Regions from separate parts of the Oceanobacillus sp. FSL K6-0127 genome, predicted to be linked through region 4. Evidence: riboswitches for the same ligand, from Rfam matches in the RefSeq annotation. Region 4 holds a riboswitch; each other region holds the start of a gene.
The links. A riboswitch is a leader RNA that binds a small molecule or an ion and turns the genes downstream of it on or off. The one in region 4 is predicted to bind S-adenosylmethionine.
Positions count from the first base shown of each region.

Region 1: another riboswitch for S-adenosylmethionine. It lies ahead of MHH64_RS09220 (cyclase family protein); the one in region 4 lies ahead of MHH64_RS11660 (bifunctional homocysteine S-methyltransferase/methylenetetrahydrofolate reductase).
Region 2: another riboswitch for S-adenosylmethionine. It lies ahead of MHH64_RS17930 (LLM class flavin-dependent oxidoreductase); the one in region 4 lies ahead of MHH64_RS11660 (bifunctional homocysteine S-methyltransferase/methylenetetrahydrofolate reductase).
Region 3: another riboswitch for S-adenosylmethionine. It lies ahead of MHH64_RS00015 (O-acetylhomoserine aminocarboxypropyltransferase/cysteine synthase family protein); the one in region 4 lies ahead of MHH64_RS11660 (bifunctional homocysteine S-methyltransferase/methylenetetrahydrofolate reductase).

Region 1 covers NZ_CP150287.1:1,819,641-1,822,764, forward strand. Annotated here, with positions in the region: gene MHH64_RS09215 (5-methyltetrahydropteroyltriglutamate--homocysteine S-methyltransferase) at 1-337, opposite strand, end outside; gene MHH64_RS09220 (cyclase family protein) at 359-1,111, opposite strand; SAM riboswitch class I at 1,211-1,313, opposite strand; gene MHH64_RS09225 (MBL fold metallo-hydrolase) at 1,494-2,423, shown strand; gene MHH64_RS09230 (CBS domain-containing protein) at 2,495-3,124, shown strand, end outside.
Region 2 covers NZ_CP150287.1:3,633,715-3,636,838, reverse strand. Annotated here, with positions in the region: gene MHH64_RS17940 (LLM class flavin-dependent oxidoreductase) at 1-536, opposite strand, end outside; gene ssuE (NADPH-dependent FMN reductase) at 571-1,122, opposite strand; SAM riboswitch class I at 1,504-1,610, opposite strand; SAM riboswitch class I at 1,738-1,844, shown strand; gene MHH64_RS17930 (LLM class flavin-dependent oxidoreductase) at 1,932-2,984, shown strand; gene MHH64_RS17925 (alpha-L-glutamate ligase) at 3,003-3,124, shown strand, end outside.
Region 3 covers NZ_CP150287.1:1,800-4,923, forward strand. Annotated here, with positions in the region: gene rarD (EamA family transporter RarD) at 1-832, shown strand, start outside; SAM riboswitch class I at 964-1,076, shown strand; gene MHH64_RS00015 (O-acetylhomoserine aminocarboxypropyltransferase/cysteine synthase family protein) at 1,483-3,124, shown strand, end outside.
Region 4 covers NZ_CP150287.1:2,345,704-2,348,827, reverse strand. Annotated here, with positions in the region: gene MHH64_RS11670 (hydroxymethylglutaryl-CoA synthase) at 1-420, opposite strand, end outside; gene MHH64_RS11665 (reverse transcriptase-like protein) at 615-1,268, opposite strand; SAM riboswitch class I at 1,506-1,611, shown strand; gene MHH64_RS11660 (bifunctional homocysteine S-methyltransferase/methylenetetrahydrofolate reductase) at 1,799-3,124, shown strand, end outside.

The DNA.
Region 1 (3,124 bases), 530 kb from region 4:
CTATTTTTCCAACATTGCGCACGTCGTATTTTTCCGTTTCCACGTCCACAAATTTAAATCCATGATCTGGTACATAGCCTTCAATACCAATAAAATGCTCTAAGAAATCTGTATGCCAAAATCTTCTGCGAAACTCCCCATCGGTTACAGCCTGAAGGCCAACTTCAATTTGTTTATCAACCACTCGCTTAATTTCCTCTGTCTCAATCGTACGAAGCTCACTTGCCGGAATAGCTCCTTCTTTAAAATCCTTTCTCGCTTTATGAACCCTTTCCGGTCGTAATAAACTTCCTACGTGATCTGCTTTAAATGGTGCTTTAATTAATGTTTTCGTCATGAAAATCCCTCCATATTTTTATTAAGGTAATATTGCAAAAGATCTTACTGGGAATCCAGTTGCTTTTTCTGGTTTGGCAACGATATTAAAGATATAAGCACCTTTTGTTGGTACTTTATCTAAATTGGTTAGAAGCTCGATTTGGTATGTATCTTGCTCCAGCACATAATACTCGCCAATGAGTGAGCCATTCTTTCGGACATCGATGGAGGAATCTGTATCAAATGTTTCATGACCGACAGCATTTACGTTTCTTTCTTCAAATAAAAATCGCAATGCGTCAATTCCCCATCCAGGCAAGTGACTATTACCAGCTTCGTCCTTATTTTCAAAAGCAGTTTTATCTGGCCAACGTTTACTCCAGTCGGTTCGTAACGCTACAAATGTACTTGCTTCAATCTCACCATTTATTGCTTCAAATGCTAGAATATCTTCTTTCGATAAGGTGAAGTCATTATTTTCTAAAGCTTCCTTTGACTTATCGATCACCACAAGCGGTAAAACAAGTTCCTTTAATTCAAGCTCTTCAAGATAACGTTGATCCTGTACAAAATGAATTGGTGCATCAATGTGTGTGCCGTATTGTCCAGGAAAGGTAAATCGTTGTGCGAAAAAGCCATCATCATGTGTGAAAAGTGTTTTGAATTCGGCATCGTCAAATGCTGCGAAATGTGGTGAGTTTGGCCCGAATGCGTGCGTGAGGTCTACCCAATTTTTCTTTTTCAGTAACGCAATTGCCTGTTGTAATTCTGTTCCTGCTTGAACCGTTGCCATTTAATCCCCTCCAGTAGTTTTTTAAAACTTCTTTAAAGAAAAGAAAAAACCTCTTCTTAAAAATAAGAAGAGGTTAGGCACCGTATCGTCTAATATCTCTTCTTATCTTCAAGCAATCATTGCTTCTGGAATTGGCACAGTACTTAAAAAGTCTGTTGCCGAGGTATCATAGGGCCAGTCCCTCCACCTCTCTGGATAAGAAAGTTTTTTGTATGAAATTAATAATTAGAATACTCCATACGATTCTGAATGTCAACCATTAAAATTAAGAATATTACATGTAGCGTGAAAAAAATTGCAAAAGTTAGAGATTCTTGCAATCTAACTGATCAACGCTAAAATTAATAGTATAGAAGGAGCTTTGTACAATGGGGATGATATTTTGTTAGTTAATGTAAGTGAGGGTATAGAAAAGCTAGTCGTTCGTTTTCCAGGAGGAATGCAAGAGGTAAATAGCTATCTTGTCAAAGGAGAGAATGGCTATACCGTTATTGATACAGGGATTTATTCAGAGGAAGCAATTGCGACTTGGGAAGCGCTATTTGATACTGGTGTTGAAGTGAAAAAGGTTGTTTTAACACATACACATCAGGACCATATTGGTCTAGCGAGATGGTTTCAGGAGAAAAAGGGAGTTCCCGTTTACACATCGAAACTCGGGTATAAGGAAATGCTGAAACATCGTGATAAGAAGAGAATTAAAGAAAATCTTGCTGATTTGCTTCATATGCATGGTGGGCCGAATTTGCCTGGCAGAATAGGTAATGATTCCTTTATCTATGAATTTGAACCAGATGGATTCTTTGATGAAACTGATACCATCCTGTTAGGGAATCAGTGTTTTGAGGTTGTTTGGACACCGGGTCATGCTCCGGATCACTATTGCTTTTATCAAAAAGACAGGAAGCTAATGCTAATTGGCGACCATATTTTAAATAAGATTTCTCCTGTAATCGGTTTGTGGACAGGGGAGGAATTCAATCCATTAAACGATTATTTTGCATCCGTTGAGCGGATGCAGCATTATCCGACAGCATTAGCCTTACCAGGGCATGGTGAGAATATCCATCGCTTGAGTGAACGTGTACAAACATTGATTCAAGGACATGAGCGTCGGTTAAATGAGGTTGAAAGCATTGTGAAAGCAGAGACTTTGACAGCAGCCGAAGTGTGTGAAAAAATTTATGGCAGCCTAAAATTTAGTCACTTTGTTAGCCCATTTATGGCGACTTTAACAAGACTAATATACTTAGAGTCTATGGATAAGATACACCGATTTTATGATAATGAGAAAGTTTATTTTCAGCATTAACCAGTCGTAATATTTGAGTGTACGAAATCACTGGTATGTAGAAGAGAGAAAAAGAATAAGGAGGGCGGAAAGTGAATCGTGTTAACAATCCGATACTAAAACAAAATGAAACTGTCGTGCATCGAAACTCAGATCGTTTTTTGACGGCGTTCAATCGAATCGAAAAGGGCTTAAAAGCTTTGCTTATTAAGAAAGAAATGGGGTTTTCAAGAGCTGTTAAAGTCCTGGGTAAATCAAATGCGTTGATAAAACAGTTTCAAGATGACCTGCTTGAATTTGCTGAGTTACGAAATGCTATTGTACATAACAAGACGGATCTCATGTATACTATTGCAGAGCCACATGATTCCGTTGTAGAACGGATAGAAGCAATTGAAATTGAACTTTTAAAGCCTAGAAAAGTAGACCCGCTTTTTATTCGTAAGGTCGTATGCTTTCAAGAAACCGAGCCATTATCGAATGTACTAGAAGTCGTTAATAAGCAAGGGATTACGAAGTTTCCAGTATACAGTGGTAATGTGTTTCAGGGGTTAATTACGCATAAAGGAATTACAAAATGGTTTTCGAAAGGTATCGAAAATCGATTAACCTCTCTATTAGATGCAAGATTAGTAGAGGTCTTGGAATGTGAAAAAAGGGATAACTTTAGATTCATATCAAAGGAGACATCTGTATATGAAGCAAAGGAAATTTTTAAGGAG
Region 2 (3,124 bases), 1.3 Mb from region 4:
TCTTCCCAGCTTTCTTCCCAAAGCTTATAGCAAACTTCCAAATATTCCTCCGCAATATTATAGCGTTCATCATGATTAATCTGATCTTCTAATCCCATATTAACAGCTGCGCTTTTTAAATAAGAGGTAACGATGTTCCAGCCAATACGTCCATTTGTTAAATGATCTAACGTACTGATTTTACGAGCAAATGTGTATGGATGCTCATGTGTCACAGAAGCAGTAATTCCAAAACCCAGATGCTTTGTCACTGCTGCCATGTATGGAACAATTAGAAATGGATCATTAACTGGTGATTGCACACCATTTCTTACTGCTGCATCACGGGATTCACCATATACATCATAGGTCCCTAATACATCTGCAATAAAGACTGCATCGAATCTTCCATTTTCTAATGTTTTTGCAAGCTCAGTCCAATAGGCACTATCTTTGTATCGATGCGACTGATCATCTGGATGTGTCCATAGTCCAGGTGATTGATGTCCCGGAGTATTCATATCGAAAGCATTTAAAAAAATACGCTTTTTTGTCATATTATTTCTCCCTTTTTATTATTGAATAGCATCTTTAGTACGTAACAACTTCTCTAGCAACTGGATTATTTATAAGCTGAACAAAGTAAAAGAGTTGTTTTTTTGTTCGTTGTAAAATATCTTCATCAATAATTGGAAGGGGATTTTGCTTATCAATCTGTCTATCCAATAGGTAAAGACCTTTTAAATTATGTGCTTTTAATGTAGCAAGAACTGGCTTTAACGTATATTCGACAGCAAGTAAATGGGAGGGACTTCCACCTGTCATAAGCGGTAGTACTGGCTTATGTTTCAAAATATCCTGTGGCAATATATCAATCAAAGCTTTTAGCACACCGGAATATGCTCCTTTATATACTGGTGATCCGACGATTAGTCCTTTGGCATGTTGGATTTTGACTGCAATTTCTTTAACAGCAGTACTATTGAAATTTCCTTGAAATAAATCTTCATATGGTACATCTTTTACAGAAATATGCGTTACTGAGAATTGCTCACCTTCTAATAAAGTACCTAAATATTTAAGCACCTGCTCAGATCTTGAAAACTCAGAAGGACTTCCGGATAGAATTACAATCTCGCTCATGTAAACATTCTCCTTTAGCTTTTTATTTGTACTCTACGAAACACTGGTTAATATTAGACTTTTGAGAAACTGCACTAATCTGTAATGATGGATTGGTACGTATACTCGCTACGGAAACACACTACGCTTTATTCGGGTGACCCGTGAACCTTTTTGAACTGTCGTTTTTGAAGTCTCACTATGGCTCCGTCCCCCGGCAGAAGTCACTGTTTGTTTCCACCGCTAGTGCTAGATCATTGTGTATATTTAGCGGAATTGCTCATACCAAAGCAGTTAGTTCACAGTTTAAATTTAGTTGACAGGTACTAAATATTTAATACGAGTAAAAAACCCCCTTTTCTTCTAAAAAGAGAAAAGAGGGTACACTACATCATTTATCAGCTCTTATCTCTCAAGAAAAAATCTTGCTGGAAGTAGCACCTTTCTAAAATAATTAGTGGTTGCTGAAGCGTCATAGGGCCAGTTCCCTCAGCTTCTCTTGATAAGAATTTTCAATTGTTGGATATATTCTAATATATCAAATCATATAAGTCAACTAAGAATTATAAGAATTAATTGATTGACATTTCTTAAGTTTTATATTATTATTCAACCAACAACTTCATTATTTGATTTATCTTATCACGAGAGGTGGAGGGACATGGCCCAAAGAATCCTCGGCAACAGGTTCATTTAAGAATACTGTGCTAATTCCATCAAGCAGACTGCTTGGAAGATAAGAAGAGCATACATACATAATATGTAAAACCTCTATTCTTATCCTAGAATAGAGGTTTTTTGTTGAACAGAAGTTAGGAGGAGATGGAACAATGAAATATGGGTTTTGGTTACCGATTTTTGGTGGATGGCTAAGGAATGTAGAGGATGAAAATATGCCACCAACATTTGATTACGCAAAGAAAGTCATTCAACACGCTGAAACGTGGGGTTATGATACAACGTTAATAGCTGAATTATATTTGAATGATATTAAAGGGATTGAAGCCGATTCTATTGAAGCATGGACAACTGCCGCAGCACTGGCAGCTGTTACCGAGAAAATGGAAATTATGACCGCTGTCCGACCGGTATTCCATAACCCGGCGGTAACTGCTAAAATGGCCGCAAATATTGACCAAATTAGCAATGGTCGATTCACTTTAAATGTTGTCTCTGGTTGGTGGGAGGAAGAGGCCAAACAGTATGGTGGAGAATTTACAGAGCATAATGATCGCTATGATCGTACAAGTGAATTTTTAGAAGTTTTAAAAGGATTATGGACGGAAGAGACATTTTCTTATGATGGAAAGTTTTATAACATTAAAAATACAAATTTATCACCAAAGCCAGTTCAACGGCCAAATCCAATTTTATATGCTGGTGGTGAGAGTGAAAAAGGAAAGCAAGTTATTACAGCTTATTGTGACGCATATGTGATGCATGGCGGAACGGTGGAAGAAGTTAGGAATAAAATTGAAGATATGAAGAGACGTAGAAAGAAGGCTGAAAAAGAAGCATTGCAATCATTTAGTATGGCTGCCTATGTTATTTGCAGAGATACGGAGGAAGAGGCACAGGAAGAATTACACCGTATTACGACAGTTAAAGATGCAGCAGGCTATGCAGGTATGAAAGATTTTACAACGAAATCAGAGCTTGAGCAACAGCTTAAATTGCAAGATTACTCAGTATCAAACCGGGGATTGCGTCCGAATCTTGTTGGCACACCGGAACAAATTGCAAAGCGAATTTTAGCTTATGAAGCAGCCGGAGTAGATCAACTATTATTACAATGCTCTCCACAGCTTGAAGAATTGGAACGCTTTGCAAAGCAAGTAATGCCTAAGGTTGAAGAATTACGTAATACATTAACGAATATCTAAGTTAGGGGAGAATTATAAATGAGTAAAATATACGTTATCCATGAAAATAATGAGTGGACAGAGCATTTAATTAATCGATTAAAAGAGCTTAATTTACCTTATGAAGATTGGTTGCTTGATAATGGTACGGTTGATCTTAG
Region 3 (3,124 bases), 2.1 Mb from region 4:
GTACTGGAAACAAATTGATTATGTTCCAGCTGGGGAAATTCTAGCACATCGAATAGCATGGTCAGCAGTATTTATGCTGCTTCTTGTCATTTTTCTTGGTAAATGGAATAACTTCATACAGGAATGCCGACAAATTATGAAAAAGAAAAAGCAATTACTTGGGATCACAGCTGCCGCGATTGTGATTACATTAAACTGGTTTCTATTTATTTGGGCAGTTGTTCAAGGACATATCCTGCAAGCAAGTCTTGGATACTATATCAACCCGCTTATTAGTATTTTACTAGGAATTATCATTTTGAAAGAACCTGTAACGAAAGGTCAATTACTTTCCTTTATTTTAGCAGCAATTGGTGTGCTTTACTTAACATTCAGTTACGGTGTATTTCCATGGATTTCACTGCTGCTAGCAACCACATTTGCATTATACGGGTTACTGAAAAAAACAGTGAATGTCAGCGCAATCTCCGGGCTGACAATTGAAACATTGCTTATTACACCAGTCGCACTTATTTACTTATGGATTATTCCAAGCGGTTCATTTACTTTTACACCATTTATAACAGTTACGAACCTATTTTTAATTGGAGCGGGTATTGCTACCGCTGTTCCACTATTGTTATTTTCCAGTGGTGCAAAGCAGATTCCTCTAGCCATGGTAGGTTTCCTGCAATATATCACACCTACCATGATGCTTGTAATTGGTGTGTTTTTCTATAAAGAGCCCTTCTCACAAGCACATCTAGTTACGTTTGCTTTTATTTGGACTGCTTTATTTATATATATGGCGTCTATTTATAAAAATTCGCAGCGTCGTTTGAGAACACATTAAAATGAATCTCTGGCTTTAGGTAAATCCTGCAACATGCAATTACATTCAACCTAATTTAAACTTTTCAGAAAACATCATTGACAGATAATAGAATTCATTGTATACTCACACTAACTTAAATAATGCAACATCTCTTATCAAGAGCGGCGGAGGGAATAGGCCCTATGAAGCCCGGCAACCTTAAAGCATTAACCTGCTTGTAACGGTGCTAAATCCTACAGGGTAAAAACCTGGAAGATGAGAGGAGGAACGGTTCGTACATACGCCCTCTTCTTAGGAAGAGGGCTTTTTCATTTTCCCTCTTCAAACACAAAAGCGTAAGCGCCCGGTTAGCGACGTACGGACTGAGCCACAGGAGATAAAGGAAACACGCCCCTTTAGGGGTATGCCGATGTTAGGCGTAGCCTGGTTTAGTCGGCCATCCTTTTACCTAGAGTCAATGTTGACTTTCACCACAAGGGTATAAGTGCGACTAGGCCACATGTCTTAGCCAGTCGGCAAGTCTTCTTTATCGTACGGAGGCGAGGGAAGTCTCGCTACAGCTTTAGCGCTGGAGCTGGACGTGGCTGTTTCGGTAGCCAAGTGATCCACGGTATTAAAGTTTATAGTTTTCTAGTGAAAAACATAACATTTCAAGGAGGAATTTTATTATGTCACAATTTCAGCCAGAAACGGTATTACTTCATGGTGGTCAACAGCCGGACCCAACTTCAGGTGCGCGTGCTGTTCCAATCTATCAAACAACTTCTTATGTTTTCCGTGATACAGAACATGCACAAAACTTATTTGGTTTAGCAGAATCAGGTAATATATATTCTCGTATTATGAATCCAACGGTTGATGCATTTGAACAGCGTGTTGCTCAGCTGGAGGATGGGGTTGGTGCTGTTGCAACATCATCCGGAATGGCTGCTATTACGCTAGCAATTTTGAATATCGCGGAAGCTGGGGATGAAATTATTGCGGACAGCAACCTATATGGCGGTACGTACAATCTCTTTGCAGCGACCCTTCCACGCTATGGGATTACAGTAAAATTTGTTGATGGTACAAAACCGGAGGAATTTGAAGCTGCGATTACCGATAAAACAAAAGCTATATTTGGTGAAATCATCACAAATCCAAGTCTTTACGTATTTGATGTAGAAGCTGTTGCTGATATTGCACATGCTCATGATATTCCATTAATTATTGATAATACTTTTGCCCCTTATATCGCAAAACCGCTCACTTGGGGCGCAGATATTGTTATTCATTCCGCAACAAAATGGATCGGCGGTCACGGAACGACAATTGGCGGGGTCGTTGTTGATGGTGGAAGATTTGACTGGAATAACGATCGATTCCCTGGCTTCACCGAGCCTGACGAAACATATCACGGCTTAAAATATAAAGATCTTGGTCCAACAGCATTTATTACAAAACTTCGTGTTCAATTATTACGTGATATCGGGGCATGCTTAAGCCCCCAAAGTGCATTTTTATTTTTACAAGGACTAGAAACGCTACATTTACGAATTGAAAGACACGCACAGAACGCAGAAAAAGTTGCTGCCTATTTACAAAAACATGAAGCAGTAGAATGGGTCAGCTTCCCTGGTTTAAAGGAACATCCATCACATGGGCTTGCTAAGAAATATTTCAAGAGCGGCTATGGATCGATTATTACATTCGGTATCAAAGGGGGACGCGATGCAGGTAGAAAGCTAATCGACAATGTGAAGCTATGGTCACATGTAGCAAATGTTGGAGACGCTAAATCCTTAATCATCCATCCTGCTTCAACGACACATCAGCAGCTAAATGCTGAAGATTTGAAGAAAAGCGGTGTAACTGAAGAGCTTGTCCGCTTGTCGATTGGACTAGAAGCTGTAGAAGATATTCTGGCAGACTTAGAGCAAGCAATTGATCAAGCAACTGGAGTTAATCAAGCTGCACAACAATCGAATGACGCTGTAATTAAAAGCTTGCTTTCCTCTCCATTTAATCGTCAGGAAGGTATTCGCAAAAAAGTTATTGCTAGCATCGGGATTGATCAAAGCGAAACGAAATCCTTAGAAAAACTTGGTTTTGAAATCATTTCTGTAGAAGATGATCCAGCTAATGAATTATCTGTAATTTCATCTCCTGTTGATGCATTATGGGTTAAGGATAAAGAACTTCCAGCTGCAGTTATTGAACAATTGGTAAATAAAGAAATAAAATTTATTTTTGCCGAAGGAGCAGCAAGCACAAATCAAACATTGCAGCATGCAAATGCGACGGGAATTATTGTTACAGAGGTAAATCCAG
Region 4 (3,124 bases):
GATATCAGAACCTATTACCAATACCTTGCTTTCCGGATTTAATGCAATATGCCCTTTTGCCAATTGAATTCCAGCAGTTGCACCGTAGCATGCCTGCTTCATTTCAACAGTACGTGCATGGGGATTTAACCCAAGTAAATTATGTACATAGACCCCTGCAGACTTCGAGTTATCAATACCTGATTCGGTACCAAAAATAACAAAATCGATTTTCTCTTTATCTGCCTCGTTTAAAATCCCAAGTGCAGCGTTCGCAGCCAATGTAACCGGGTCTTGTGTAATAGGCGGAATCGCCATTTTTTCCTGTCCAATTCCAACGGTGAACTTTTCCGGCTCTATGTCTCTTGCAACAGCTAATTTGTTCATATCTACATATAAATGCGGTGTATAAAAACCTATCTTATCAATCCCTATATTCAATGCCCTGCTCCTTTACAACTACCAAAATTTTATACTGTACTGCTTCGTGAAATAGTGCACAACTATTATTTTTTAAATTAAACAACAGTTAAATGATAATATAATGTATTACGAAAAACAACTCATTTGAAGTTAGATGGAAAGGTTTTCTAAACTACCGGATTAGCTAATTTGTCTGTATGATTGATTATCTATCAGCGCTCACGATGACTCATAATTTCAATCTCTTGTAGGGCCTGTGTTGCTAATTGATCAGCCTCACGGTTCATTTTCCGGGACACATCTTTATAAGTTGGGGCAATTCCAAGCTGTTCTAACTTTTGTTCAATCCGATTAATCCATGCTGCTAGCTCCTTTTCATAGCATGGCCATTCCCCATCCAACTGATGAATGACAACCTTTGAATCTCCAACAAATGTTACTGGTAAGTGGTGCACACCTAATAGCTCTAATTCAGTTAATCCTAAATGAAGCGCCGCATATTCTGCTTCATTATTATTTATAAGGCCTTCCACTAAAGCATTTTTTCTTATCCGATAGGCCTTTTCATTTTGCTCATAGTAAATGACACAGCCAAGACCTGCTTTATCTGTCTTCAAGTCAAATCCACCATCAAAATAGACAGTTATATCATGCGGTTCCGTTTTAATTTCTTCCATGTATTTCTTTAATTGCTTATAGGTCCAGCTTCTATCATTGCTATCAATAAATGTTAATTGCTTGATTCTTCCAGTTTTCTCCATGTCTTCAGCAATGATGACGGCTTGTCCAGCTTGCATCATATCTGAGCTAAGCATCGTCTCTAATCCCTTTTTTGTACGATATGTTAATTCCATTCTCACTTGCATAGATAAACCCTCCTTTTTACTTGGATATAAAACAAAATAAATGACATGAAATTTGAATAAAACACATTTAATGAATGAACCTTTCATTCATATTATTTTATATTGTATCCTAAAAATGCACATATCTTAGCAACACCACAAATTTGTTTTAATAATAACAAAAATGTATTTAATAAAACAATTGACAAAACTATAAAATTTATGCAAAATGGATTTAACAACTGAATATTCGTTATTTTCTTATCCAGAGAGGTGGAGGGATTTGGCCCTACGATACCTCGGCAACAGGCTTTTTTAAGTACTGTGCTAATTCCAACAAGCATTAATGCTTGGTAGATAAGAAGAGTAAAGTGAATAATACATACATGACCTCTTCTTTTCGGAAGGGGTCTTTTTATGTTTTCCCACCTTTTCTTATCACCACGAATACAATTTTCCACTAATGACAGCTTCAAAGGAGTGAATTAAAAGGTAGTGAAGAAAATGAAATGAGGTAATTGCTACTTTTAACGATAAAGGAGGACAGAAAAATGAGTTTATTAAGTGCTCTTGAAGAAAGGATCCTTATTGGTGACGGTGCAATGGGAACGTTGCTGTATTCATACGGCGTTGACCGTTGCTTTGAAGAATTGAATTTAACACATGAGGAACAAATTACCCGTATTCATCGATCATATATTGAGGCGGGATCCGATTTAATCCAAACCAATACGTACGGAGCAAATTACATTAAGCTTGCTCGTTATGGCTTAGAAGATCAAGTTAAAAAAATCAATACCAAAGCAGTGGAACTTGCTAGAAAGGCTGCTAAAAAAGACACTTTTGTTCTCGGAACTATCGGAGGGATACATGGCGCACAAGCATTAAATGATACAAAAGAAGAAATCAAACGAAGCTTTCGAGAACAGCTATATTGCTTACTGTTAGAAGGTGTAGATGGCCTTATTTTAGAAACCTATTACAATCTTGATGAGCTATTAACCGTATTAGAAATTGCCCGAGAAGAAACAACAATACCGATTATCACAAATGTCTCCATGCACGTACCAGGTATTCTTGAAAATGGTATCCAGCTAAAGGATGCTTTACAACGGCTAGAAGATACGGGTAGTAATATTGTTGGCGTCAACTGTCACTTAGGTCCATTTCATATGCTGCAATCATTAAAAGATGTTCCATTGTCAGATAAGACATTCTTAGCGGCTTACCCAAACGCTAGTCTGCCAGCTTATCACGAGGGCAAGCTCGTTTACGAAAATAAACCTGACTATTTCACTCGATGCGCCGAAGATTTTCGCAATGAAGGTGTTCGCTTGCTTGGCGGTTGCTGCGGAACAACCCCTGAGCATATCAAAGGATTAGCGCAAGGAGTTCGTAATTTAAAGCCATTAACGGAAAAGAAGATTATTAGAAAGCCTTCCCCTATTGAAGTAACACGTAATCAGACGACTAAAGAGACCCCTTTAGTCGATATCGTAAAGAAAAGACATTCCATCATCGTTGAGCTAGATGCTCCGAAGCATCTGCAAACAGACGCATATATGGAAGGCGTGAAGGCATTAAAGAAGGCTGGTGTCGATGCAATTACATTAGCTGACAACTCGTTAGCATCACCAAGAATTAGCAATATTGCGATCGCCGAAAAAATAAAACAAGAGGTTGGGCTAAGACCTCTCGTTCACTTAACTTGCCGCGATCGTAATTTAATCGGGCTGCAATCCCATTTAATGGGACTCGACACGTTAGGGATTCATGAAATTTTGGCAATTACGGGAGACCCAACGAAAATCGGCGACTTCCCAGGTGCCACTTCTGTTTTTGATGTAACATCGTTCGATCTAATTAAACTAATCAAG